One region of the Stenotrophomonas sp. 86428_Sma genome, then DNA from elsewhere that is predicted to be linked to it. Evidence: predicted binding sites of a transcription regulator. Region 1 holds the regulator's gene; the other holds the start of a gene.
What was found. Region 1 encodes FliA, which starts transcription of late flagellar genes. Its sites were predicted from a motif close to TAAAGTTTNNCNNNCNNNGGCCGATAA; they were not measured.
Positions count from the first base shown of each region.

Region 2: the regulator FliA is predicted to act here: its motif matches at 1,783-1,809, upstream of ACZK3J_RS19965 (methyl-accepting chemotaxis protein).

Region 1 covers NZ_CM151156.1:2,260,003-2,271,426, forward strand. Annotated here, with positions in the region: gene ACZK3J_RS10390 (flagellar motor protein) at 1-412, opposite strand, end outside; gene ACZK3J_RS10395 (chemotaxis protein CheA) at 514-2,346, opposite strand; gene ACZK3J_RS10400 (protein phosphatase CheZ) at 2,349-2,954, opposite strand; gene cheY (chemotaxis response regulator CheY) at 2,954-3,346, opposite strand; gene ACZK3J_RS10410 (RNA polymerase sigma factor FliA) at 3,404-4,147, opposite strand; gene ACZK3J_RS10415 (MinD/ParA family ATP-binding protein) at 4,144-5,031, opposite strand; gene flhF (flagellar biosynthesis GTPase FlhF) at 5,018-6,640, opposite strand; gene flhA (flagellar biosynthesis protein FlhA) at 6,786-8,846, opposite strand; gene flhB (flagellar biosynthesis protein FlhB) at 8,891-10,021, opposite strand; gene ACZK3J_RS10435 (putative bifunctional diguanylate cyclase/phosphodiesterase) at 10,140-11,424, opposite strand, start outside.
Region 2 covers NZ_CM151156.1:4,350,214-4,361,637, forward strand. Annotated here, with positions in the region: gene ACZK3J_RS19965 (methyl-accepting chemotaxis protein) at 1-1,664, opposite strand, end outside; gene ACZK3J_RS19970 (NAD-dependent epimerase/dehydratase family protein) at 1,875-2,768, opposite strand; gene ACZK3J_RS19975 (S41 family peptidase) at 2,867-3,778, opposite strand; gene ACZK3J_RS19980 (MarR family winged helix-turn-helix transcriptional regulator) at 3,829-4,293, shown strand; gene ACZK3J_RS19985 (DUF4434 domain-containing protein) at 4,299-5,783, opposite strand; gene ACZK3J_RS19990 (M24 family metallopeptidase) at 5,991-7,247, shown strand; gene ACZK3J_RS19995 (CerR family C-terminal domain-containing protein) at 7,240-7,914, shown strand; gene ACZK3J_RS20000 (KGG domain-containing protein) at 8,050-8,355, shown strand; partial or broken gene ACZK3J_RS20005 (MFS transporter) at 8,366-9,838, opposite strand; gene ACZK3J_RS20010 (TetR/AcrR family transcriptional regulator) at 9,965-10,585, shown strand; gene ACZK3J_RS20015 (VOC family protein) at 10,601-10,951, opposite strand; gene ACZK3J_RS20020 (hypothetical protein) at 11,076-11,276, opposite strand.

The DNA.
Region 1 (11,424 bases):
GGTGTTCCTGGCTGCCCAGTTCGATTTCCAGCATGTGCCGCATCGATTCGGGCTCGACGCCGTCCACCAGCAGCTGCAGGCCCTTGCGCAGGAATGGGTCCTGCTGCGCTTCCACCTGCGATTCCAGGCCCAGCAGGCCCTGGCGGCGGGCGATGTTGCTCCACTCGACGATCTGCTGGATCAGTTCGCGGCGATCGCTGTGCGGCGGGCGCACGACCCAGCGCACGATCTTGAAGGCATGCTTGAACACCGCCGGCGAGGTGTGCAGCAGGATCGCGGCGACGGTGCCGACGATGACGATCACGAACGCCGCAGGCGACCACAACGACGCCAGGCCGGCGCCCTTGAGGATGCTGCCGCCGACCAGCGAGGCCAGGGCGAGAAAGAGTCCAATGAGGCTGAGTCTATCCATGGTTCCGGTATCGGCGTGTATGAATGGGACTTGAGACACCGGTAGATCGCGTACAGACGGTAGTCACAGTTTTCGGGGCGCCGGGCATGGCCCGGCGGGGTTCATCGCAGCCCGTCCACGTCCAGGATCAGCGCCATGCGACCATCGCCGATCAAGGTTGCACCGGCATAACCGCGCAGGCCGCGCAGCGCTTTCGGCAGCGGCTTGATGACCACTTCCTCACGCCCGCGTACCTGGTCCACGACCAGCCCGAAGCGCGCTTCGCCAGCCTGCAGCACCACGATGGTCAGCAGCGGCGAGGCGGCCGGCGTCACATCCAGCCACTGGCGCAGATCGACCAGCGGCAGCGTGTGCGAGCGGCGGTCGAGCACGGCACGGCCATCGAACCAGCCCAGCGAGGTGCGCGGCGCGTGCAGCACTTCCATCACGCGGGCCAGCGGCAGCGCATAGACGTCCTCGCCGGCCTGCACCAGCAGGGTCGGCAGGATCGCCAGGGTCAGCGGCACGCGGATCAGGAAGCGGCTGCCACGGCCCAGTTCCGACTGGATCTGGATCTGGCCGCTCAGTTCGCGGATGCGTGACTGCACCACGTCCATGCCGACGCCACGACCGGAGATGTCGGTGACCTGCTGCTTGGTCGAGAAGCCGGGCAGGAACACCAGGTGCAGGCACTCCTCGCTGCTCAGGCGGGCGGCGGCTTCCGGATCGATCAGGCCCTTCTCGCGCGCCTTGGCACGCAGCTTTTCCGGGTCGATGCCGGCGCCATCGTCCTGCACCTCGATGCTGACGTAGTCGCCTTCCTGCTGTGCCGACAGGCGCACATGGCCCATCCGTGGCTTGCCCTGTGCCTCGCGCAGGTCGGGCATTTCCACGCCATGGTCGATGGCGTTGCGGACCAGGTGCACCAGCGGGTCGGCCAGCGCTTCGACCAGGTTGCGGTCGAGCTCGGTCTCGGCGCCGATCAGTTCCAGGTCCACTTCCTTCTTCAGCGAGCGGGCGACGTCGCGGGCAACCTTGGGGAAGCGCGAGAACACCTTGCCCACCGGCTGCATGCGGGTGCGCATCACTGCCGACTGCAGGCGGGCGGTGGCGATATCCAGAGTGGACACGGCCCGGTCCAGCTCTTCATCGCGCAGGCGTGCACGCAGGGTCTTGAGCCGATTGCGTGACAGCACCAGTTCGCCGATCAGGTTGACGATCGCGTCCAGGCGCTTGGTGTCCACGCGCACGGTATGTTCGGCCTCGGCCAGCGGCTTGGCGGCCGGCTTCGCCGCCGGTGCCGGTGCGGCGACCGGGCGCGGCGCTGCGATCGGTGCCGGTGCCACCACGGCCGCAGGCTTGGTGCCCGGTGCCGCGCCACCGTGCAGCTGGTCGAGCAGGGCTTCGAACTCGTCTTCGCTGATCAGTCCGTCGTCGGCCTTCTTCGCTGGCGCGACCGCGGTCGGCGCGTTGCCACCATGCAGCTGGTCGAGCAGAGCCTCGAATTCGTCGTCGGTGATCAGGTCGCTGCCACCCGCGGTGGGTGCTGCTGCGGCGGCGGGTGCAGCCACGGCACCGCCGTGCACGTCGAACTGTGCGATCAGGTCCGGCGGCGCATAGCCCGGCTCGGTGCCGGAGGAAACCGCGTCCAGCATCGACTGCAGGTAGTCCAGCGATTGCTGGGCCGCGTCGAAGTGGTGGGCCTGCAGCACGGCCTGGCCGGCACGTGCGGCGCCCAGCGCCTCTTCAGCGGCATGGCACAGCTCTACCATGGCGGTGACGCCGAGGAAGCCGGCGCCGCCCTTGAGCGTGTGGTAGCCGCGGAACACCGCGTTGAGCTGGTCGCTGTCCTGCGGTGCCTGCTCCAGCGACACCAGCTGTTCGCCGAGGCGATCCAGGATCTCCTGCGCCTCGATGATGAAATCGGCAGTGATGTCGTCGGATACCGCGCTCATGCTTACAGCCCCAGATCCGACAACAGGTCGTCGGCGTCGTTCTGCGAGACCGCGTGGCGGTCCAGTCCCTTCAGTGCCGGCCCGGCCAGTTCCGGGTCGGTGCGATGCTGTTCCGGCGGCAGGCCGAGCGCGCCGAAGCCTTCGTGCACGCGGCGGACGATGCCGACCACGCGACGGATGATCTGCCCGGTCAGGTCCTGGTAGCTCTGGGTCAGGGCGATCTCGGTCAGGTTGTGGCGGATGCGCTCGAGCTGCGCGTCCTGGCCCGGCTGCAGGCCTTCGGCGCGCAGCTGTTCGGTCAGGCTGCGGCATTCCTCGGCCAGGTCCAGGGTGCGGTGCGTGGCCTGTTCGGTCATCGCCACCACGTGGTCCAGTCGCGCGCAGGCGTCGTCCAGTTCGCCGGCTTCGCTCGGCACGGTCGGCAGTTCGCCCAGCGCCTGTCCCAGCTCGCGGGCCAGCCGCGAGAGGCCGCTCATCATCGGCTGCGTGCGCAGCGCGACCAGCCCGTCGATGCGCTGCCGCCAGGCGGCCTCGTCACCGGATTCGAGCGCGTCCAGAGCCTCCTGCAGGCGCAGGGCGAGGGCGTTCTTGTCGACCGTGGTATCCATCAGACGCTGGCCGCCAGGCGTTCGAAGATCTTGCCGAGCTTCTCTTCCAGCGTCTGCGCGGTGAACGGCTTGATGATGTAGCCGTTCACACCGCTCTGGGCGGCTTCGATGATCTGCTCGCGCTTGGCTTCTGCCGTGACCATCAGCACCGGCAGGGTCTTCAGCTTGGCATCGGCACGGATCGCCTTGAGCAGCTCGATGCCGGTCATCACCGGCATGTTCCAGTCGGTGACCACGAAATCGAACGGCTGGCTCTGCAGCAGCGACAGCGCGGCATGCCCGTCCTCGGCTTCGGCGGTATTGGTGAAGCCCAGATCGCCCAGCAGGTTCTTGACGATTCGACGCATGGTCGAGAAGTCGTCGACGATCAGGATGCGCATGTTCTTGTTCAAAGCAGAATTCCTTTGTTGTTCATTCCGGACGGCCGGGGGCAGCCGCCTCGGGGATGTTCATTCTTCGAGGCCTGCGTCGGCAGCCTCGAACAGCTTCAGCCGGCCACGCAGGCGCAGTACCGCCTGGCCGTGGATCTGGCAGACCCGCGACTCGCTCACGCCGAGCACCGCGCCGATCTCCTTCAGGTTCAGTTCCTGCTCGTAGTACAGCGAGAGCACCAGTTGTTCGCGCTCGGGCAGGTGGCCGATGGCCTTGCCCAGCTCGCGACCGAACTCGCCGCGCTCCAGTACCTGCTGCGGGGTCGGCCCGCCCTGGGCGACGGTGTCCAGCTCGCCCTGGTCCTCGATGCGCGATTCCAGGCTCAGCACCTGGCCACGTGCAGCGTCTTCCATCAGCCGCAGGTACTCGGGCAGCGGCATCTCCATCGCGGCGGCCACTTCAGTGGCGCTGGCGGCACGGCCACTGCTCTGTTCCAGGCGGCGGATGGTGGCGGCGGCATCACGTGCACGGCGGTGCACCGAGCGCGGGACCCAGTCACCACGGCGGATCTCGTCGATCATCGAACCACGGATGCGGATCGAGGCGTAGGTCTCGAAAGAAGCACCCTGGTCGGCGTCATAGCTGCGCGAGGCTTCGATCAGGCCCATCATGCCGGCCTGGATCAGGTCGTCGACCTCGACGCTGGCCGGGAGGCGCGCGGCCAGGTGGTGGGCGATGCGCCGCACCAGGTCCGAATGCTGGGCGATGACTTCGTTCGCCGCCGAGCGCTGCACTTCCCTGTACTGGGCTGCGCCTTTCATGCCGTCACCCCACGCTGCTTGAGGATGCGTTCGAGGAAGAACTCGACGCCGCCACGCGGTTCGGTCGGCGCCTGCCAGCGCGCGGTACGGCGCGCGATCTCGGTGATCGCCAGCGCCGCCGGGCTGGACGGATAGGCCTTCACCACCGGCTGCTGGCGCTGCACCGACAGGCGCAGCCAATCGTCCTGCGGCACGCAGCCCAGGTAGTTCAGCGAGACATCGGCAAGGAACTTCTCGCAGACGCGGGTCAGCTTTTCGTACAGCACGCGGCCCTCGTTGGGGTCGCGCACCATGTTGGCCACCACCTGGATGCGGTCCACGCCACGCTCGCGCGACAGCACCTTGATCAGTGCGTAGGCGTCGGTGATCGAGGCCGGCTCGTCACAGACCACCACCACGGTGTCCTGTGCGGCCTGGCAGAAGGTCAGCACGCCATCGGTGATGCCCGCGGCAGTGTCCACCACCATGATGTCCAGCTCGCGCTCCAGCTCGGAGAACACGTTGACCAGGCCAACGTGCTCGGCCGGGGCCAGCTCGGCCATGTGGCGGCGGCCGGATGCGGCCGGGACCACCAGCACGCCGTTCGGGCCTTCGACGATGACGTCATCCAGCGTGCAGCGGCCGGCGACCAGGTCGGCCAGTGTAAAGGTGGGGTTCAGGCCCAGGATCACGTCGATGTTGGCCAGGCCGAGGTCGGCGTCCAGCAGCAGCGTGCGCTTGCCCATGCCAGCCAGTGCCACGGCCAGGTTGGCCGACACATTCGTCTTGCCCACGCCGCCCTTGCCGCCAGTGACCGCAATGGTGCGCACAGGGCCGAGCGGCTCGCTGCGGGTGGCCGACAGCGGGAAGGTCTTGGTCAGCTTGGCGTACTCACGCGACGGCATGGTTCAACTCCGGGTTGCAGGGCATATCGGCCGCGCGGCGCAAATCTTCAAGGCGAAGTACAAGATTGGCTGCACTGGCCCGGTGCAGGTCCTCCGGGACGTCCTGGCCATCGGTCACCCAGGTGATCGGCAGGGCATGATCCACGGCCACCGACAGGGCGTTGCCGAAGCGGCCGGTCTCGTCCAGCTTGCTCAGTACCAAGCCCTGCAGGTTGGCGGCGCCGAAGCGGCGGACCACCTCGTCCATGTCGCCGAAGCTGGTGTTGGCCGGCAGCACCAGCAGGGTGCGGACCTGGCGCGCGGCACGCAGCCACTGCAGCTGGGCGGCCAGGGCGCGGTCGCGCGGGCCCAGGCCGGCGGTGTCGATCAGCACCAGCTTGTAGTCCTTCAGGCGTTCCAGCAGCTGGTCCAGGTCGGTGCCGCTGTTGGCCTCGTGCACCGCGATGCCGAGCTGGCGGCCGTAGCCGTACAGCTGCTCGCGGGCACCGATGCGGGTGGTGTCGGTGGTGACCAGGGCCACGTCACGCGGCGCGTGCTTCTCGGCGAAGCGCGAGGCCAGCTTGGCGATGGTGGTGGTCTTGCCAGCGCCGGTCGGGCCGACCAGGGCGATCACGCCACCTTCTTCCAGCGGGTCGACCGGGGCGATCGGCAGCTTGCGCGAAATCAGCCCCAGCATCAGGCCGCGGCCTCGATGGGCCTCGGTCTCCAGCGGGATCTGCATGGCCACGTCGCGGGCGAGGCCGGCATCGAAGCCATACTCGTCCATCAGGTCCAGCGCGGTGGCGCGCACCGGGCAGCCGCGCAGGCGCTCGTCGGTGAAGCGGTTCATCTCGCGCTCGATCACATGGCGCATGCCGGCCACTTCCTGGCGCAGCTGGCGGATCTCGGCGTCGTCCTGGGCCACCAGGGTCAGTGCCGGGGCTGGGGCCAGCACGGGGGCAGCGCCGGTTTCGTCGCTGGCTTCGACCGGTGCCGGTTCGCTGGCGACGATCCCGGGTTGCGCTTCGGTCACGGCAGCGGTCGGCAGCGGCGGCGGCTGCACGGCCGACGCCGCGCTTTCGTGATGCGTCTCGTGCGGCGGGTCGATCTGGAAGCGGGCGCGGTTGGCCGGTGCGGCGGTGCTGGGCGCCGGTGCGACGATGGCTTCGGCGAACGGAGCGAAGATCTGATCCGGCAGCGCCGGTTCGTTGACGGCGGCGCGTGCCAGGGTGGCGGCGAAGCCGGTGCTGCCGCGGGTCGGCACGATCTCGTCGGCGCTGTCCAGGGTGCGGCCGGTGGCGCCGACCGCAGCGCGGGCGAGGGCAGCCACGGCCGAGGTGGTTGCGGCCACCGGTTCCGGTGCCGGGGTATTGCTGCGGCGGCGGGTGACCGCGGCGATCACCGCGTCGGCGGCGGTGCGCGGCTTCGGCGCCGGCGGCGGAGCGATGTCACGACGCGAGGCTTCCAGTGCACGCTGCACGGCGCTCTCGTCGTAGTTGGCGGCGGCGACGATCTCGATGCCTTCCTCGATCCGGCGGTTGGACAGGATCACGGCGTCAGGACCATGTTCCTTGCGCACCAGGTTCATGGCCGAGCGCATGTCGGCGGCGACGAATCGTTTGATTTTCATGCTGTGGTCACGGGACGAAGACGGCGGGGTGGCGGTCGGAGAACTCGGGTGGTCGGTGGTCTGCACGGTGCGGGTTCCCCTTGGTATCTGTCTGTTGCGTTGGTTCGAAAGTGGTGTCTGTTTTCTGGCGCATCGGAGGGCGGCGTCAGCTGATCGTTCCGACCAGCTTCAGGCGCTTGTCCTCCGGCACCTCGCTGTAGGCCAGGACCGACAGCGACGGAACGCTGTGGCGGACCAGGCGGGCCAGCGCGGCACGCACCGGGCCAGGTACCAGCACGACCGCGGGCTCGTTGCGGGCTTCCTGCTTGCTGACGCATTCGGCCAGGCTCTGGTGCAGTCGCTCAGAGAGTCCGGGTTCCAGCGCGGCGCCGTTGCCCTGCGTGGACTCCTGCAAGACACGTTCCAATTGTGGGTTGAGCGTGAACACCGGCAGCTCCGCCGACATTCCGGCGATCTCCTGCACGATGAAACGACCCAGTGCGGTGCGCACGGCGGCAGTCAGCACGGCCGGGTCCTGGCTGTTCGGAGCGTGTTCGACCAGTGCTTCGGCGATCTTGCGCAGCTGGCGGATCGGAATGCGCTCGATCAGCAGGTTCTGCAACACGCGCACCACCGCCGACAGCGGCAGCGCCTTCGGCGTCAGATCTTCGACGAGCTTGGGTGCGCTCTTGGCCAGGTTGGCCAGCAGGTGCTGCACTTCCTCGTGGCCGAGCAGTTCCGGCGCGTGTTCGCGGATGAGGTGCGAGAGGTGGGTGGCGACCACGGTGGCTGGATCGACCACGGTATAGCCCAGCGTTTCAGCCTGGGCACGCTGGTGCGGTTGGATCCAGGTCGCGTCCAGGCCGAACGCGGGGTCCTTGCCGGCGATGCCTTCCAGTGCGCCGAGGGCGCTGCCCGGGTCCAGCGCCAGTTCGCGGTCGGGGTGGATCTCGGCGGTGGCCACCGGTACGCCGTGCACCAGCACGCGGTAGCCGTTGGCCGGCAGTTCCAGGTTGTCGCGGATGTGCACCGACGGGATCAGGAAGCCGACGTCCTGGGTCAGCTTGCGGCGCACGCCCTTGATGCGTGCCATCAGTTCGCCGCCCTGGCTGCTGTCCACCAGCGGAATCAGCCGGTAGCCGACCTCCAGGCCCAGCGGATCGACCGGGCGCAGTTCGTCCCAGCTCAGTTCGGCAGTCGGAGCCGGCGCGGCCGGGCGGCCGAGTGCGTTGAGCGCGGCAGCGTCATTGCCTGCGGCTGCCGGATCGGTGGCCGCGGCCTTGCCCTTTCGGTAGACCTTCCAGGCGATGAAGCCGAGGATCGCGGACAGCGTCAGGAAAGCGACGTTGGGCATGCCCGGCACCAGGCCGACCACACCGATGATGCCGGCGGTGATCGCCAGCGCACGGTACTGCCCGAACACCTGGCCGGTCATGGCCTGGGCCATGTCCTGCGAGCGCGAGGCACGGGTGACCAGCATGGCCACGGCGCTGGAGACCAGCAGCGCCGGCAGCTGCGCCACCAGGCCATCACCAATCGACAGCAGGGTGTAGGTGGCAGCGGCATCGCCGAACGGCATGCCATGCTGCAGCACGCCTACGGCCAGGCCGCCGAGCATGTTGATGAACAGGATCAGGATGCCGGCAATGGCATCACCACGGATGAACTTGCTGGCACCGTCCATCGCGCCGTAGAAATCGGCTTCCTCGCGGACTTCCTCGCGGCGCAGCTTGGCTTCTTCACGCGTCAGCAAACCGGCGTTGAGGTCGGCGTCGATCGCCATCTGCTTGCCGGGCATCGCGTCGAGGATGAAGCGCGCGGTCACTTCCGAGACGCGGCCGGCGCCCTTGGTGATGACCACGAAGTTGATGATGGTCAGGATCGCGAACACCACGATGCCGACCGCGTAGTTACCGCCGATCACGAACTCGCCGAAGGCGGCGATGACCTTGCCCGCGGCGTCATGGCCGTTCTGGCCGTTCAGCAGGATCACGCGGGTGGAGGCGACGTTCAGCGCCAGCCGCAGCATGGTGGTGATCAGCAGCACGATCGGGAAGATTGTGAAATCCAGTGGGCGCTTCACGTAGACCACCGCCAGCAGCACCATCAGCGAGATGGCGATGTTGAAGGTGAACAGGGCATCGAGCACCGGCGCGGCCAGCGGCACCACGACCATGGCCAGCAGGGCCAGCACGATCAGCGGTGCGCCAAGGCCCTGGCGGATCATTTCCAGCGCGCGGCGGGTGTTGAAACCGGTGGAGGGCTGGGCGCTCACGGGCGGCCTCCCTTGCCGAATTCATCCACCTGGATGTGCGGGGCGTCCGGCATCGGGCCAGTGCGCCAGGCGCGCAGCTGGTAGACGTAGGACAGGACCTGGGCGACGGCCGAATACAGTCTCACGGGGATTTCCTTTCCGAGTTGGCCTTCCCGATACAAGGCGCGTGCCAAAGGCGGGGCGGAGACGATCGCCACCTTGTTGCCGTCGGCCACTTCACGGATGCGCAGGGCGGTCTCATCCACACCCAGGGCGACCACGGTGGGGGCGTTCATGGCGCCGCCCTCGTACTTAAGGGCGACCGCGTAGTGGGTGGGGTTGACCACCACCACGTCGGCAGTGGGCACCGCCTCCATCATCCGGCGGTTGGCCATCTGCTGCTGCAGCTGGCGGATTCGGCCCTTTACCTCCGGGCTGCCCTCGCTTTCCTTCATTTCGCGACGCAGCTCTTCACGGGTCATCTTCAGCTTGCGCATCCAGTTCCAGCGCTGGTACGGGGCGTCGATGGCCGCCAGCACCAGCATCGCGCCGGCGGTGGCCAGCAGCAGGCGCAGGGTGAAGCCGAGGCCGTCGGTGATGGCGGTCTCCAGCGGGTGGTGGATCAGCCCGCGCAGGGTGTCGAAGCCGGTCCACACCACCAGCCCGGCGGCAACGCCGACAAAAGCCACGCGCAACAACGACTTGGTGAACTCGGCGATGGCTTCCGGGCCATACAGGCGCTTGAGCCCGCTCATCGGGTTCATGCGGTTGAAGTCGGGCATCATCGCCTTCTGCGACCAGCGCAGGCCGCCCATCACCAGCGGGGCGACGAAGCTGGCCAGCAGGCAGACCAGCACCAGCGGCGCGATCACCAGCATGAACTGCAGCAGCAGGTCGCCGAAGTGGCCGAACAGTTCCTTCGGGTTCTGCCGCAGGCTCTGTTCCGGGCTGAGTGCATGCTTCATCCAGGCGCTTGCACCGCGGCCGATCGAGCTGCTCATGGCCATCACCGCCAGCACGCCGGCGCCGAACACGGCGGCCGTTCCGAGCTCGCGCGAGCGCGGCAGGTTGCCCTGTTCACGGGCGTCGCGCAGGCGTTTTTCGGTAGGTTGTTCGGTCTTTTCGCCGGCGGATTCGTTCTCGGACATCACGGGCACTGCGGCAGGGGATGCCGGGGTGCGTGCAAGAACCGTTCCGTTATGGGTTCATGTGCCAACCAAGGTTGGCATCTACCAGAGCAGGTGCAGGTGGGAGCGCAGCCTGGATTTACCCCGGCGGGTGCTGCGTCGGCGGGCTCTGCGCCAGTTCCACCCGAGGCCGGGGCAGGTCATGCAGCTGCATGAAGCGGGCGGCATCCACCGGGCGGCCGAGCAGGTAGCCCTGCAGGTAATCGCAGCCCAGCCGCTCCAGGTAGGCGCGCTGCGCGGCGGTTTCCACGCCTTCGGCCACGATGTCCATGTCCAGCGCGTGGCCCAGCGCCACGATCGCCGAGACGATCACCACGTCCTCGGCGCTGTGCTCCAGGTCGCGTACGAAGGCGTGGTCGATCTTGATTTCGGTGGCCGGCAACCGCTTCAGGTACAGCAGGCTGGAATAGCCGGTGCCGAAGTCATCGATGGAGATGCCCACGCCCAGTGCCGACAGCGCCTGCAGCAGGCGCAGGCTGGTATCGGTATCGCGCATCACCGTGCTTTCGGTGATCTCCAGCACCAGGTGGCGTGGGGCAATGTCGTGGCGTTCGATCACTTCACGCACATCCTGCAGCAGGTGCGGCGAACTGAACTGCACCGGCGACAGGTTCACCGACATCGACCAGCCCTCGTGGCCGGCATCGTGCCAGCGGCGCAGCTGCTGGCAGGCCTGGTCCAGCGCCCAGCGCCCGATCTCATTGATCGCACCGCTGCGTTCGGCCAGCCGGATGAAGCGGTCCGGCGGGATCAGGCCATGCTCCGGATGGCGCCAGCGGATCAGCGCTTCGGCACCGGCCACCTTCTGCGTGGCTACCTGGATCTTCGGCTGGTAGTGCAGGAACAGCTGCTCGCTGCCGATGGCCCGGCGCAGGTCGGCCAGCAGCCGGAACTGTTGTTCGGCGCTGTCATTCATCCAGTCGGCGAACAGTACGAAGGCGTTGCGTCCGGATTCCTTGGCCTGGTACATCGCTGCATCGGCAAAGGCCATCAGCTGCCGCTCGCTGGCAGCGTGATCCGGACAGATCGCCACGCCGATGCTGGCGGTCACCTGCAGTTCGTTGTCGGCCAGCAACGGCCCGCTGCCGACCGCCTGCAGGATGCGCCGGGCCAGAGTCGGCAGGTCCTCGTCGTGCTCGATGCGCACCACCAGCACGAATTCGTCACCGCCCAGACGGGCCAGCATGTCGTTGGGCCGAAGCAGCTGGCGCGTGCGTTCGGCCACCGCAACCAACAGTGCATCGCCGGCCTGGTGGCCGTAGGCATCGTTGACCTGCTTGAAGCCATCCAGGTCCATGAACATCACCGCGAAGCGGCTGCCGCCCTGTTCGGCCTCGGCCAGCGCCTGCACGATGCGACGCTGC
Region 2 (11,424 bases), 2.1 Mb from region 1:
ATGCGCGCGCTGAGGTCGCCTGCGGCAATCGCGCGCAGCAGCGTCGACAGCTCGGCCAGGTTGTGGTCGCTGACCTGCATCATGGTGTTGAGGGTTTCCACCATGCGGCGGAAGTCGTGGTCGAAACGCAGCGTGTCGCCGCGCACCGCAAAATCGCCGGCGGCGGCGGCAGCGGCCAGCTGCTGGATCTGATCGTTGATCGCCGCCAGGTTGCTCTTGGTAGTGGCCATTGCAGCGGTGAACACCGCCTTCTCGCCCGGCAGCGCTTCCATGTCCACGCTCAGGTCACCCACCGCATAGCGCTGCATCACGTCGACCAGGCGCTGGGTGACGGCGTTGCTGGAGGCCACCAGCTGGTTGCTGTCAGCCACCATCCGGCCGTACTCACCCGGGAACGCCGAGGCGTCCATGCGGTAGCTGATTTCACCGGCGTCATGGCGACGCGCCATTTCCGCCTGCGCCGCCATCACCGACTGCAGCTGCCCCCGCATGCCCTGCATCGCGTCCAGCAGGCGGCCCACTTCGTCGTTGCTGCGTGCCGGCAGGGTGCTGTCCAGCTTGCCCGCGGCGACATCGCCGGCCACGCGCACGGCTTCGGCCAGTGGGCGGATCGCCAACCGGCGCAGCAGCACATAGACACCGGCACTCAGCGTCAGCGCGGCCACCACACCAACCAGCAGGGTCAGCCACAGCAGCTGGCGCGCCTCGGCCACGATCACCGCGTGCGGCATCACCACACCCAGTGCAAAGCGCTGCGGCGCATCGCCCACACGCAGCGGCACGTATACGCGCACGTTGCCGGCGGCATCCGGAGTGAAGGCTTCGAACCGGCGGTCGGCGGCGATGTCTGCCAGCATGCTGCGGGTCAATGCGTCGCCTCGTGGCTTGCCGATTTCGGCGGCATTGGCCGAGGCCAGCACCACGCCATTCGGCGAGAGCAGTTCGACGCGCCCGGCGCCCATCGGCTTGAGCGTGGCCAGGTGCTTCTGCAGCGCCGCCAGCGAGAAGTCCACAGTAAATACACCGAGGAACCGGCCGTTTTCGATGATCGGCGTGCTCAGCGTGCTCATCAGCACCTGCTGGCCACCGATGTCGTAGGCGTAGGGCTCGCTTACCTTCGCCAGCTTGTCGCGGCTGGGCACCATGTACCAGTCACCGGAGCCACTGGCCGTCTCGGTGTAGTCGGTCATCGTCGACTGCTGCGGCTTGCCATCGTGCCAGGCCCAGTAGCTCATGTAACGACCGGTGGCATCGTGCGCTTCAGTGTTGACGAACTCGGCATCCTTGCCATCGAAGGCGTCGGCCTCCCACATGGTGCTCTTGCCCAGCCACTCGGGGTGGGTGCGCAGCTGCTCGCCCAGCACGGCAGCCAGGCTGGCACGGTCCGGAACATCGCCGCGCGCGCGCTGGGCGAGCACGGCCTCGACCATGGCGTCGTTGCTGGCAAAGGCGGTGCCCAGATCGGCCGCGACCTGGCGGGCTTCGGCGGTGGCTTCGCTGGCCATGGTCTGGCGCGAGGCGTCGATCAGGCTGGCGCTGGCCTGGCGGTAGATCAGGAACGCAGTCAGGCCGAAGCACAGCAGCGCGATCGCAGCGGTGCCCAGCATCAGCTTGTGGGCGATGCTGCCCGGGCGGCGGGCAGCGGCGGAACGGGGAGAAGGCATGGAAGGATCCGCAAGGCAGTTCAGGACGACCGGCACCGCGAGGGCACCGCGCAGGTGCGCGATCCGTCGCGCAGGCCACCGGCCGCCGGGACACGCCCGGCGCTGGAAGCGCACCGGGTTAGCGGCCGCCTGCGAACGAGGTTGAGGCGGTCCATCTGCACATTCCTGAACCTGCTCAGGGTCGGGTCAGGAACCCGCCCGGCTGCCGCCCTATTCGGCCACGCGGTCCTTGATCCATTCCGCCCGCGGCAGCACCTCGATGCTGCCAACCGCGTACTGCTGCAGCACGTCGTCCGGGCCGAAGCGCGGCTGCCAGCCCAATGTGCGGCGCATCAGTGCACTGTCGTAGACGCGGTCAATGCTCAGCGGCAGCGGCCAGCCACGGCGCTCGAACTCGGCCAGCAACTGCGGGGCGCGGCGGGCCAGCACCCTGCACGGCTGGGTCGCCAGTTCCAGGCAATCCTCGCGCAGGAACGGCGTCGGTGCGCAGGCAATGTAGCGTGCGAAGGCAGCGCCCTCATCGTGCAGCAGCGCGGCATGTGCGCTGGCCACGTCGCGCGCGTCGATGCCGCGGTGCAGGCGGAACATCGCCATCCGCTCCGGTGGCTCGGGGAAACAGCGGGCCATGCGCAGCACGCGCACGCTGAAGCCCGGCGCCGCAGCGGCTTCAGCCAACGCCTCGGCCTGCAGCTTGCTGCGATGGTAGATGGTGCGTGGCAGCGGCTCGGTATCTTCATCGATCCAGCGGCAACCGCCCGCCACCACCGCATGGCCATACAGCGCCGTGGTGCTGGTCAGCACGAAGCGGCGTGCACCGGCCTCGCGGGCAGCCTGCAACAGGTGTGCGGTCGCCTCCACATTGATCTGCTGGAATACCGCATCCGGCACCAGGCCGACATGGGGTGCGTGCAGGGCGGCGGTATGGATCACCGCGTCGACGCCCTGCACTGCCCGCTTCACGGCCTGACGATCGGTGACATCGGCAATGATGCGGGTGGTGGCGAATGGGCTGCGATCCAGCCCCACCACTTCGTGGGCCGCCGCCAGCGCGCCGAAGATCGCACGCCCGATCCGCCCGGAACTGCCGGTCAACAGAATCTTCATTGAGTCCATTCACTCGAAGCGCCCGGGAACTACCGGGATGCATCGATTCTAGGCACGCTGCATGTCGTCTGCGATAGGGCGCGGTTGCAATTGTGCGTTCATTCTGGCGATGCCGATCGGGCCAGCAGCTGGCGGGCGACGAACAGCGGATCGTCACCGCCTGCTGCATCAGGCGTGACGCCGGTGCGTTCCCAGTTGGTTCCGGTACGGAGGTTGATCGGCTGCCGGTCGGGAATGCTGATCTGATAGCCATCCGGCAGCAGCACAGGATCATCGAACATATGTGCCGCACCGCCACTTCGACTACCAACGACACGTGCCCGCCCCTGCGCCTGCAGCGAGTACGCGACGAATTCGGCGGCCGACCCGGTGCGGCGGTCGATCAGAACCACCAGCGGCTTCAGGTACAGCCCCAGGCTCGCCGGTGGCAACGGTACCGGACTGCGCTGGCCACGGCGTTGCAGTGACTGCACCTGGGTGATCTCCGCCGCCAGCAGGGTCCGCACCAGCAGGTCCGCACTGCCGTCATCGCCACCACCGTTCTGGCGCAGGTCCAGCACCAGGCCATCGGTGTCGGCCAGCAGGGTGAAGGCAGCAGCCAGCTTCGGCCGGGCCAGATCGAGCGGATAGAAGGTGCTCAGGCGCAGGTAACCGATGTTGCCTTCCAGCACCCGCACCTCGCGCACGCCCGCACCATTGCTGCGCGCATCCGCGCGCCAGGCCATCAGCCAGTCGTCCTGGCCGGCGCGGGCATCCACCCGCTCGACATGGAAGTGGCCATCGAACACGTCCAGATCCTGGTTCAAGCGTGCGCTGAACGCCTTGGGGTCCGCGCAGCTGTCCACATAGCGCTGCTGGGTGGACCAGCCGCGAACGGCCTCAGCAATGTGCGCGCCTTCGGCCACGTCCAGGTACTGCGCCTGTATCGCCGTGGCCGCCGCCTGCAGCACCGCGTCCTGGGCCGGGCAGGACGCCGCCAGCAGCGCGCCCAGCATCCACGAAACTGCCATGACCGCACCCCACGTTGATGATATGTAAGCTCTTATATATCATCGCCACCATGGATCTCCAACATGCCACCCTGGGAACACTGCTGCGGGCCCTGCTCGACCAGCTGGACCCGGCGGTCGAGCAGGCCTACCGCGACCTGAAGCTGGACTACCGGCCGCGCTACACCCCGGTGCTGCGCACGCTGATGGCGCAGGGACCCTGCCGCATCAAGGATCTCGCACTGGCCTGCGGGCTCAGCCATTCGGCGCTCAGCCAGACGGTTTCAGCAATGGTGCGCGACGGCTGGCTGCACGCTGCGGTCGGTGAAGACAGCCGCGAGCGCATCCTGCAGCTGAGCCCGCGCGCGTTGCAGGCGTTGCCGGCGCTGCAGGCGCAGTGGCAGGCCACGGCACGCGCGGCGCGCAGCCTCGATGCCGATCTTGGACAGTCATTGGAGCAGGTGCTGCGCGAGGCACTGCAGGCGCTTGAACAGCGGCCGTTCGCGCAGCGACTGCGTGGCACGCCCCAACGCTGAGGCGCTTACTGCTCGGCCGCCATCTCGATTTCACTGAGGAACGTCCAGCTGCCATTGGCCAACCGCAGCTCCAGCGTACGGCACTGCGCGGCCAGCGGCGCGGCGTTGCCCAGCACGTATTCCTCTTCGGTCGAACCGCTCAGTCCGGCCTGGGGGAATGGCGCCGACAGCACACCGATCTTCACCGCAGCGGCGCCCGGCTCGGCACACATCACCTCCACAGCTGTCGGCGTGACGATGCCCCACGCCGGGCGGGTCATCGTATGCAGGCCGATCCAGTCCACCCGCCGGCGCTGGCCCAGGTCGATGGTGATGCTGGCGTTGCCATGCACGCCTACCCAGCCGGCATCCATCGGGTTGCGCGGATCCCCCACCCGGCGATCGAACAGTTCATGCCCGGTGCTGTCGGGATAGTTTGCATCCGGCGCCACGCTGTAGCTGTAGGTGGTCTGCACCGGATCGACACTGTAGGACGCACCGAGCCCATACAGCCCGCGATAGGTGTTCATCAACCGCGGAGATTCGGCATAGCCCTGGCCGGGGCCGACCACCTCGGACATGTGGTACTGGTTGAGCCAGGCAACGCGCTTGCCGGCCGAACGCGCGCTCCACAACTGCTGGTTGATGCGCTGCACTGACGCGGAGCGATAGGCACCGGACAATCCGTTGCCGGTTCCCAGGAACAAGGGACTGCCATGGTTGAACAGTTCGATGTCGGCCCACAGGCCGCTGGCCCCCAGCGCCGCCGACAGCGCCTCGTAATACGCCTCGGTGGAATGACCTGGGCGATCCCACTGGAACAGGCGTGCATGCGAGGCGGCGCCGATGCCGTCCTGCCAGATCTGCACATCCACGCCGGTGGCCGTACGGAACTGTGCAGCAGCCCGGCCCACACTGGCCGGACCCACGCTGGATGACGCCAGGTAGGGGGCCACCATCACCGGCCGCGCGGGTGTACTGCCTTTGAGCGCCGTCACGATCGCACGGTAGAACGGCGCGCGATCAGCCGGCACCTGTGCTGGCTCGTCGGTGATGTACCAGCCCGCGAACGCCGGATGCGATCCGTACTGTTGGCCCAGCTGGGCCAGCGACTGCGCCGCATCCTGTGCCACGGCCGTTGCGTTCTGCCCCTGCCAGAAGGTGGCGCACTGCCCCGAGCTGTAGGTGGTGCCGACCACGACCTTCATGCCGCGCGCGGCCGCCGCATCGAGCACGGTGCCGAGCTTGCCGGGAAAGCCGGCAATCCATTCGAAATCCTGCACGCCGCTGGCGCAGCCCACGCCGGCACGGATGGCACGCACCTGACCGAGGATGATCGTGTCGTTGCCCAGGTCCTGCAGTTCATCCAGGAACAGCGGCAACTGCGCGGCCGGCAGTTGTTCGTCGCTGCCCGAGTAGCCAACGTGGACGAAGCTGCCGGACAACAGAGGGCTGGCTGCGTGGACGGGAGCGGTACAGGCCAGCACTGCGATCAGTCCAATCCTGTTCATGTTCTACGTCCCTGTCGTGGCCAGGCGAGTGGCGTTGTTGCGCATCCTATCAACAGCAACGGTGGCCCCATCACGATCATCGACAACGCTGCGCAATCGCCGACTTCAGCTGCCCCCGCAGCAGCGCACGTGCAATGCCGATTCAAGCGGTTGATTCATTCAACTGCGTGATCGAGCCTGCGCGCTCCTTCCCCTGGAATACTCCTCATGCGCACGCCGCCCGCACCGCTCAGCCTGATGGAACGCGACCGCCGCTGGGCCCTGGCCCGCGACCTCATGGCCAGTGAACGCCTCGATGCCCTGGTTGTGCATGGCGACCGGGAAGCCGCCGCACCGGCCGGGTTCTCGCCGGACTGCTACTTCACCAATGACCGGCCCGGCTCGATCGTGGTGTTCGTCGGCGACCAGCCGCCACGGGTGTTCACCTTTGCCTCGCTGATGATTGCCGACCACCTGCAGGCCTGCCTGCGCGGCGACCTGCAGTGGATCGCACCCGAACAGCTGTGGGTTGGAAAATCCGGTCTGGAGGTTGGCCGCTGGCTGCAGCAATGTGGCCTGCACACGGCACGTATCGGCGTGCTGGGGCTGGAGCCCTATCCACCGTTCTACTTCGACGGCGCGATGCCCGCGCGCACCCTGCAGGGCATGCAGGCGGCGGTGCCGAACGCGGAATTCGTACCGGTATATCGTGCGTTCTTCCAGCGCGCCTCGGTAAAGAGCCAGGAGGAACTGGCGCTGATTGCGCATGCCGCCTGGATCGGTGAATCCATGAGCGAGGCGCTGCGTGCCACTGCTCGCCCCGGTGTTTCGGAAGCCGAACTGGTTGCCGCAGTGACCGCCGCCTGTTTCTCGCTGGGGGGCTATACCGCCGAGGTGTTGCTCGGCTCGGGTCCCGAGTATGTGGGCTGGGGACCACCCGCCTGGCAGTATCGTGCGCAGCCGCCGCGCATTCTGCGCGATGGTGACCTGGTGCTGTCGGAGATCTTCGCACTGTACGGGCTGATGGAAACCCAGCATCAGGCCGCGGTTGCCATTGGCGAGGTGCACGACGACATCCATCGCGCCGCTGCCGTCGCCCGCAGCAGCTACGAAGCAGGCCTGTCCGCACTGCGCGTGGGCAATACCTTCGGCGATGTCGTCGACGCGATGGAAGCGCCCCTGCTGGAGGCGGGCGGCTGGCACGTGCATCCGTTGGTCCACAGCCTCAACCCCTATGGACCGATTGGCTTCGGCCGTGCACCGGGCATCGAAGCGCTGCCGGAGGCCGCGCGCTATGCGCACATCGCGCCGCTGCCGACTGTCGGGCGCGAACTGCCCCTGCAGGCCGGCATGTGCTTCGCCTTCGAACCGAACTGTGCATTCGGCCGGCACATGGCCAACATCGGCGGTACGGTCATCGTCGGCGCGGAAGCGGGTACCGCGCTCAATGAAAACTCGACATGGCTGATGCAGGCCGATGCCTGAGTTCATCGCCCATCTGCAGACACCGGCACGGCGGCGCGCGGCCGAGACGCGCAGCGGGCAGACCCGAGCCCGACTGCTGCACGCGGGGCTGCAGCTGTTCAGCGCGTTCGGCGTGGAGGGTGTGCGTACCCGCCAGCTGGTGGACATGGCCGGCTGCAGCCAGTCAGCCATTCCCTATCACTTCGGTGGCAAGCAGGAACTGTATGCCGCCGTACTGCAGCGCTGCGCTCAAGCCATTGCCGAGCGATTGCCGCTGCCGGCAACGCCACCCAGCGGCGCGCGGCAGGCCGCGCAGCAGCTGCAGCAGTTGATGCGGGCATTCGTCCATGCCTTGCTGTCGGCGCCGGATGCGGGTCCACGCACGCTGCTGTTGGCGCGCGAACAGATCCAACCGACGGCGGCGTTCGCCAGTGCCCACCGTACGCTGTTCGAACCCCTGCACACCACGTTGGCCGCGTGCGTAGCGTGCCTGCGCGGCAGCGAACCATCCAGCGCCGAGACGGTGCTGCGTACCCACGCACTGCTCGGCCAAGCGATCGTCTTCGCCGTCTCCCACGGAGCTCTGCAGGCGCGACTGAACCAGGGAGCTCCCTTGGCAGACGTAGAGACGATCGGGTCGGTGGTCAGTGGCATGGCACTGGCGGCAGCGAAGGCAGCGCCCGCCTGAATGGCTGCCTGATCAGCCCCGTGCGCAGGGCGCGTGAAAACCAGGGCCAAGATGGCGACCTGGACTTAGCGTGCGATGGCCAAGCATGGATGCCGTCGTCTACGAAGGCGACCCCCATACCGCAGGAGATTTCACATGACTGAGCAGAACCCGCGCAGCTCCAACCGGGGTTTCGCATCAATGGACCAGGAAAAGCAGCGCGCGATCGCGGCCAAGGGCGGGCGCGCCGCACATGCCTCCGGCAACGCGCATGAATTCAGTCCGGCCGAGGCACGTGTCGCAGGCCGCAAGGGCGGCGAGGCGATCAGCCGCAACCGCCAGCACATGGCCGAGATCGGTCGTGAAGGTGGACACGCTCGCCACGCCAATGCGCGCCAGCAGCAACAACAGCCTCAGGAGATCGAACGCACGGCAGCGGGTCCGCAACGCCAGCAGGGCTGAATGCAGCGCGTCAGGCCGGAGCGCGCTGCCGATACAGCCCGAGCGCCGCAAGCAGGGCCAGCGCACCGGCCACAGCCATCGCCCATCCGAAACCACTGGCCATCGCACTGCGATACCACGTCAGCATCTGCGGCGTGGCGTGCATCGAGCCCGGTTGCAGGATCAGTTCGCGCGCCTGTGCCGCCAGCTCCCGCTGCCCGGCCGCCTGCGCGGACGCGGCGAACTGCTGCACGGCGCGCTGGCCCATCAGGCTGCCCAGCAGCGCGATGCCCAGGCTCATGCCTGCCTGACGTAACGCGTTCATCGTGGCTGAGGCGATACCCGCGCGCTCGACCGGCGCGCTGGCCATGACCGCCATGCCGGTCGCCGGCACTGCCAGCCCCATTCCAATGCCAAGCAGCACCAGCACAGCACTGGAACAAGCGTGCGAAGTAGCCGGTTCGAACGTGGCCATCGCGCACAGCGCCACCCCAGCCAGGGCGTAGCCCAGCACCAGCGCGGCGTGCAGCCCGAGGTGGGCGACCAGACGCCCGAACAACAGCGAGACGGCACCCATCAACAGGAACTGCGGGGCCAACTGGGAGCCTGCCAGCGCAGCGTTGTGCCCCTGCGCCTGCTGGAAGAACAGCGACAGGAAGAACAGGCTGGCATAGGCAGTGAAGCCCAGGACGAACGAGGCCAGGTTGAACATGCCGAAGCGGCGGTCGGCAAACAGGTCCAGCGGCAGCAATGGGCGTGCCACCCGGCGTTCGACGATGCCGAACAGGATCAACCCGGCAGCTGCCACGCCCAGCGCCAGCAGCGTCACCGGGGCAAGCAGGCCATGCGCGCCGATCGCGATCAGGCCATAGCTCAGCGCACCCAGCGCGACGATGCTGAGCAGCTGCCCGGCAGGGTCCAGCGCAGCGTGCTGCGGATGCCGCCGCTCCGGAATTCCCCAGGCGCCCAGCGCCAGTGCGAGCAGGCCCAACGGCAGGTTGATCAGGAAGATGCTGGGCCATCCGACGCGCTGTACCAGCACGCCGCCCAGCAGCGGGCCAAGCACCAGGGCCAGCGCACTGAACGCCGATCAGCCACCGATCGCACGCGCACGTTGGCGCGCATCGGGAAACGCGTGGCTGAGGATCGGCATTGCGGCGGGAATCAACAAGGCGCCGGCGATGCCCTGCACTGCACGCCCGGCTACCAGGGTCGCAAGATTGCCGGCACAGGCGCACAGCAGCGACCCCAGCGTGAAGGTGGCGACGCTGAGCAGCCACATCCGCCGATGACCGTAACGGTCCCCAAGCGGCCCCGCCGACAGCATCAACGCCGACAGCGCGATTGCATACGCATTGATCACCCACTGCAGGCCGGCCATGTCGGTATTCAACGCCTGCTGCAGGGTCGGCAGGGCGACGTTGACGATGCTGATGTCCAGCGAGGCGAGGAATGTGCCGAGGTAGGCCGCCAGCACCAGGGCCGGCCGCTGGAAACGTCGCATGTACGGTTCCCGGGGGAAGGATGTGTACGCATCGTAGCCACTGACTGACCGTCGGTCAATGACTGACGGTCAGTCGGTGCCACAGGCCAGCTAGAATGGCTCCCGTCGCACCCGGATCCCTCCCACATGCAGACCCCAGCTGTCGCCAGGCCTCGCACCAAACCTGCGGAAACCCGCCAGGAAGAACTGATGGACGCCGCGCAGGCGCTGTTCCTGTCAAAGGGAGTGGATGCCACAACCATCAGCGACATCGTCGCCGCAGCGGACGTTGCCAAGGGCACCTTCTATACCTACTTCGCCTCGCGCACCGAGATTCTGCAGGCGCTGGCGCAGCGCTATACCCAGCGTTTCATGGAAGGCGTCGACCACGCCGTGCAGCGCTACCCGGCCAGCGATGGCGTAGCACGCCTGCGCGCCTGGATCCGCGCCAACATCGAACTTTATGTGCGCACCCATGCACTGCACGACGTGGTGTACGCCAACCATCATCACCACCAGCGTGGCAATGCCGAACGCAATGCGATCCAGCAGCAACTGCTGGGCATCCTCGAAGCAGGCAATGCCGCAGCTCTGTGGCAGCTTCCAGCGCCCAAAGTCACCGCCTCGTTGATCTATGCCGGCGTGCACGGCGCCACCGACGACCTGATCGCCACACCCGCACAGAATGCCGATGCCTTCATCGCCGCCGTGGTGGATGATTGCCTGCGCATGGTCGGCGTGCCACCGACCAGTGCCAAACGGCGCTGACAGACTTTCTGCCGCTCAGGTGTGGGCAAGGATGTTCAACAACCGCCCGAACGGGTCACGGACGAAGAAGCGGCGCACGCCCCAGGGCTCATCGGCCGGGCCATATTCCAGCGGGATGCCGGCCGCGCGCATGCGCTCCAGTACCTGTTGCAGATTGTCGACTTCTATCGACAGATCCGGCACCGCCGTGCCGGATCCCCCTTCAGTGGCAAAGCTGACCTGCGCCAGCGCGCTGCCCTCGCCGCCATGGGTGACGATCCAGCCGTGGTCCATCACCACCGGCATGCCCAGCAGCTCGCCATAGAACGCTGCAGCACGCGCAGGGTCAGGCGTGGCGATGTTGGCGACGACACGTTTGACGGCCATGTGCGGCGGCTCCGATGCGATTCCCCATCCTCGCCGCTGCGTGCATGGCCTGCAAGCGGGCGGCGCTGAAACAGAAGAGCCCCGTCAGGGACGGGGCTCGTCATCAATCCTGCATTGCCACTGCTTACACAGCGCCGCAGCGATCCATGATGCAACGATCGTATTCGTACTGGCATTCCATCGCATCACCGCCACCGGACAGACACGCCTGGTAAGCCTTCCAACAGGGAAGATCGCATGGCGGAATCGGCCCAGCCACAGCAACCGAACCGCTGCAGGCCAAGGCGAACACCGCACCCGCGATCATTTTCCTGAAAGTACGCATCGACATCACTCCTTGATAAGCCTGGTGAGCCCAGGCCGGGCCACGGTAGCGAGGCCTCCGGGAGATGGAGTGAACGCCCGTGTCACGGAACATTAACCTGTTCATTAAATTTCCTTCACACCACTGGGGGGGATCGGCGCGCTGCGGG